Regions from separate parts of the Tardiphaga sp. GW822-FHT04G09 genome, predicted to be linked through region 2. Evidence: riboswitches for the same ligand, from Rfam matches in the RefSeq annotation. Region 2 holds a riboswitch; the other holds the start of a gene.

Region 1 (2,395 bases), on a different contig from region 2:
TGCGGCCGACGTTTCGCCGGCCGCAGCTTTCAATACCGGTCGATCAAGCCTTGGCCAGCGCCGCTTCGAGATCCTCGATCAGATCGTCGCGATGCTCGAGGCCGGCCGAGAAGCGGACGAACCCTTCGGTGATCCCGAGTTCGAGACGCGCCTCCAGCGGCAGACGCTGATGCGTCGTCGTCGCCGGATGCGTCACGAGGCTCTTGGCATCGCCGAGATTGTTGGAGATCCGCGCGACCTTCAGTTCGTTGAGGAGGCGGAACGCGCCGGCCTTGCCGCCCTTCACCTCGAAGCCGATCAGCGTTGAGCCCGCACGCATCTGCTTCTTCACCGTTGCCGCCTGCGGATGATCCTCGCGGCCCGGATAGATCAGCCGTGAGATCTTCGGATGCTGCGCCAGCACGTCGGCAATCGCCGCCGCAGTCTGCGTCTGCCGCTCGACGCGGATCGCCAGCGTCTCCAGTCCCTTCACCAGTGTCCACGCATTGAACGGCGAGATCGAGGGGCCGGTCTGGCGCAGATAGTTGTGAATGTGCTCGTCGATAAAGTCCTTCGACGACAGGATGATGCCGCCGAGGCAGCGTCCCTGACCATCGATATGCTTGGTCGCCGAGTACACCACGACATCTGCACCGAGCGCCAGCGGGCTCTGCCAGAGCGGGGTCGCGAACACGTTGTCGACGATCAGTCGCGCGCCGCCCGTATGGGCGATCTTGGCGATGGCCGATATGTCGAGCACGTCGAGCGTCGGATTGGTCGGGCTCTCCAGGAAGAGCGACTTGGTGTTCGGCCGCATCGCCTTCTGCCACTGGTCGAGGTCGAGGCCGTCGACCAGGGTGAATTCGATGCCATAGCGCGGCAACAGTTCCTCGATGACGTAGCGACATGATCCGAACAGCGCCTTGGCGGCGACGACGTGATCACCCTTGCGCAGCGGCGCCAGGATGGCGGTGGTCACGGCGGCCATGCCGGTCGCGGTAGCGCGCGCGGCCTCCGCACCCTCGAGATCGATCATGCGGTTCTCGAACATCGACGTGTTCGGGTTCGAGAAGCGCGAATAGATGAAGCCGGGGTCTTCGCCCTTGAACCGTGCCTCGCAGGCCTCAGCGGTCTCGTAGATGAAGCCCTGCGTCAGGAAGAGGGCTTCGGAGGTTTCGTTGTATTGCGAGCGCAGTGCACTGGAATGAACGAGGCGGGTTTCGGGGCGATAGGACTTCTCAGACATGTGACCTCCAACGTACCCGCGTGACGCGGGCACAAAAAAAACCGGCCTGGACGGACGTCCTCAGGCCGGGATCGCATGCTGGAAGGACATGTGTCCCCGGCCTGTTTAGCGACTTATTTTACGTGGCTGCAAGCCGGCCGGCTCAAATCACCACGGGATAACGATGTGCATATTCCCGCTTGCCCTTTTCGTCAAGGCGGGGCTGAGATAACCGGTAAAGTCGCGATTTTTCAGTGTATTCTCGCTGAAAGACGACCGAAGGACGAGACCAGTGCCGTTTACGCTTGCCCCCGATGCCGATGGAATTCTGCCTGACCGCATGATTGCGGCGATGGCCGATGCCGGCCTGATCCTGCCGGAATATCCCTTCGTCGAGAGCCAGATTCAGCCCGCCAGTCTCGATCTGCGGCTCGGCTCCGTCGCCTATCGCGTACGCGCAAGCTTCCTGCCGGGACCGAATTCGACGGTCGCCGAGCGCATTGATGAGCTGAAGCTGCACGAGATCGACCTGTCGGATGGCGCGGTGCTGGAAACCAACTGCGTCTACATCGTCCCGTTGATCGAAAGCCTGGCGCTGCCGCCGAACATCTTCGCCGCCGCCAATCCGAAGAGCTCCACGGGACGCCTCGACGTGTTCACCCGCGTCATCGCCGACGGCACGCGCCGCTTCGACGTCATCGGCGCCGGTTATCACGGCCCGCTCTATGCCGAGATCAGCCCGAAGACATTTCCGGTCCTGCTGCGCGAAGGCTCGCGTCTGTCGCAGGTTCGCTTCCGCGTCGGCGATGCGGTGCTCGATACCGAAGCGCTGGAAGAACTCCACGCGCAGGAGCCGCTGGTCGACAGCGAGACGGCCGATCTCAACAACGGCCTCGCGCTCTCGGTTGATCTCTCAGGCGAAAACGCCTCCGGCTTCGTCGGCTACCGCGCCAAGCGTCATACCGGTGTAGTCGATATCGATCGCCGCGGTGGCTACAGCGTCGATGAATTCTGGGAGCCGATCTCGGCGCGCAAGGACGGCACGCTGATCCTCGATCCCGGCGAGTTCTACATTCTCGCCTCCAAGGAAGCGGTGCAGGTGCCGCCGGATTACGCCGCGGAAATGGTGCCGTTCGATCCGCTGGTTGGCGAATTCCGCGTGCATTATGCGGGCTTTTTCGATCCGGGCTT
Region 2 (2,395 bases):
ACGCCATCTCTATGCCCCCGTAACAGGCAGGCCGCGCACGGAGGCCGCGGAATTCAGGAATGCATCGGCGATATCGAGAAATTCCGGCACGTCGAGCAGGAAGGCATCGTGGCCCTTGTCGGTCTCGATCTCCGCAAAGGAAACGCGCACGCCACCGGCATTCAGCGCATGCACGACGTCGCGCGATTCCGCAGTGGGAAACAGCCAGTCTGATGTGAACGACATCAGGCAGAAGCGCGTCTGCGTATCGCGAAACGCCTCCGAAAGCTTGCCGTTGTGGTCAGCCGCGATATCGAAATAGTCCATCGCACGCGTCAGATAGAGATAGGAGTTCGCGTCGAAGCGCTCGACAAAGGACGAGCCTTGATAGCGCAGATAGCTTTCAACCTGAAAATCAGCGTCGAAGGAGAATGTCGGCAATTCCCTGTCCTGCATGCGCCGACCGAACTTGCGGTGCAAGGCGGCATCCGACAGATAAGTGATATGCGCAGCCATGCGCGCGACGCCAAGGCCTCGATGCGGATGCGTGCCTTCCTCGAAATAGCGCCCGCCGCGCCAGTCGGGATCGGCCATCACGGCCTGACGACCCAATTCATGGAACGCGATATTTTGCGCCGAATGCCGCGTGCTGCAGGCAACGGCCAGCGCCGAGAACACGCGCTCCGGATAGGCCGCGGTCCATTGCAGCGTCTGCATGCCGCCCATGGAGCCGCCGACGACGCAGAACAATTGCTCGATCCCGAGACGGTCGATCAGCATCGCCTGGGCGCGGACCATGTCGGGTATGGTGATGACCGGGAAATCCAGCCCCCAAATCTTTCCAGTCGCGGGATTGGTCGAGGCCGGGCCGGTCGAGCCCATGCAGCCGCCGAGTACATTCGAGCAGATGATGAAGTAGCGCTCGGTATCCAGCGCCTTGCCGGGACCAACCAGTGTCTGCCACCAGCCCGGCTTGCCGGTGACCGGGTGCGGATTGGCAACATGCTGATCGCCGGTCAAAGCGTGGCAGACCAGGATGGCATTGGATTTGTCGGCATTGAGGGTGCCGTAGGTCTGATAGGCAATCTGGAACGGGGCGAGGTCGATGCCGCAATCGAGCCGCAGCGGCTGATCCATACCAAAACCCGCGACCAGGGAGGTCGGATGATCTGCTTCATGTCCACGCTCATCGGGGCGGACAACCGGACTCTTCACCAGTTCGACATTTACCATCTTGATACCGGCCTCCTCAGGAGGTTCTCAAACCAAAACCGGAATCAGGCCATAAAAAAACCCGGCCTGAACAAATAGCTCGGCCGGGATCAAACTGTCCCCGGCCTGTTTAGCGAGTTGTTTAACGTGGCTGCAAGCCGGCCGGCTCAAATGACCACGGAAGAGCCCAGAAACTAGTCCCACACCCGCCTGCCGTCAATATGGGCATACCCCGGTCAAATTGCCCAACTGCCCTGCGGCCAAATCTTCCATGTTTTCTTTGCTTTCCGGCACCGTCTTACCTAATCAATGGCCGTGCCCGCCGGCTCCCCGGGAGCCGGCCAGGCAAGCTTGACGGGACCTATCACGCCTCCCGTCCCGAAGGTTTTGAACATGTCGAAATTACCACCCGCTCCGCCCTCGCTGGACGAACTGCGCAAAGAGATCGACAGCATCGACGCGCAGGTTCACGCCCTGTTGATGCAGCGCGGCGACATCATCGACCGGCTGATCTCGGTGAAGCAGACCCAGGAAGTCGGCTCCGCCTTCCGCCCGGCACGTGAGGCCGACATGATGCGCCGTCTGGTCCAGCGCCATCGCGGCATCCTGCCGATCGACACCGTCGAGAGCATCTGGCGGGTGATCATCTCGACTTTTACTTATGTCCAGGCGCCGTTCTCGGTGCATGCGGATCTGTCGCTCGGCGAGAGCGCGATGCGGGACTCCGCGCGCTTTCACTTCGGCTTCACCGTGCCTTACGTTGCGCATTTCAGCGCAGCGGCAGCGGTCGAGGCGGTCGCAAAGTCCAAGGGCGATCTCGCGCTGGTCTCGGCGACGTCCAGCCGCACGCCGTGGTGGATCCCGCTGGAAGCCCAGGGCGCGCCGAAGATCATCGCGCGCCTGCCCTTCATCGAACGCGCCGACCATCCGGCGGCGCTGCCCGTGTTTGTGGTGTCGCGCGTCGCTGACAGCGCCATGGTGACAGAGGTCGAGATGTGGAGCGTACGGGTGTCCGGCTGGAATGCCGAGACTGCGCGCGCGCTGTCGCCGCTGGCGGAAATCGTCGCCGTGCCGGATACTGCCTTTGACGGTGCAGCGCTGCTGATCTCGATCACCTCGGCCTCGAGCCTCGACAAGATCAAGTCGGCGCTGATCGAGGCCGGAGCCTCGGTGCGCTCCACGGCGCTCGTCGGCAGCCACGCAA

What was found. A riboswitch is a leader RNA that binds a small molecule or an ion and turns the genes downstream of it on or off. The one in region 2 is predicted to bind S-adenosylmethionine.
Region 1: another riboswitch for S-adenosylmethionine. It lies ahead of AC1RLZ_RS21665 (O-succinylhomoserine sulfhydrylase); the one in region 2 lies ahead of metX (homoserine O-acetyltransferase MetX).

What each region holds. Positions count from the first base shown of each region.
Region 1 covers NZ_JBXAMO010000014.1:105,240-107,634, reverse strand. The annotation lists gene AC1RLZ_RS21665 (O-succinylhomoserine sulfhydrylase) at 44-1,225, opposite strand; SAM riboswitch at 1,310-1,389, opposite strand; gene AC1RLZ_RS21660 (2'-deoxycytidine 5'-triphosphate deaminase) at 1,497-2,395, shown strand, end outside.
Region 2 covers NZ_JBXAMO010000028.1:9,106-11,500, forward strand. The annotation lists gene metW (methionine biosynthesis protein MetW) at 1-7, opposite strand, end outside; gene metX (homoserine O-acetyltransferase MetX) at 10-1,212, opposite strand; SAM riboswitch at 1,301-1,380, opposite strand; gene AC1RLZ_RS28545 (chorismate mutase) at 1,585-2,395, shown strand, end outside.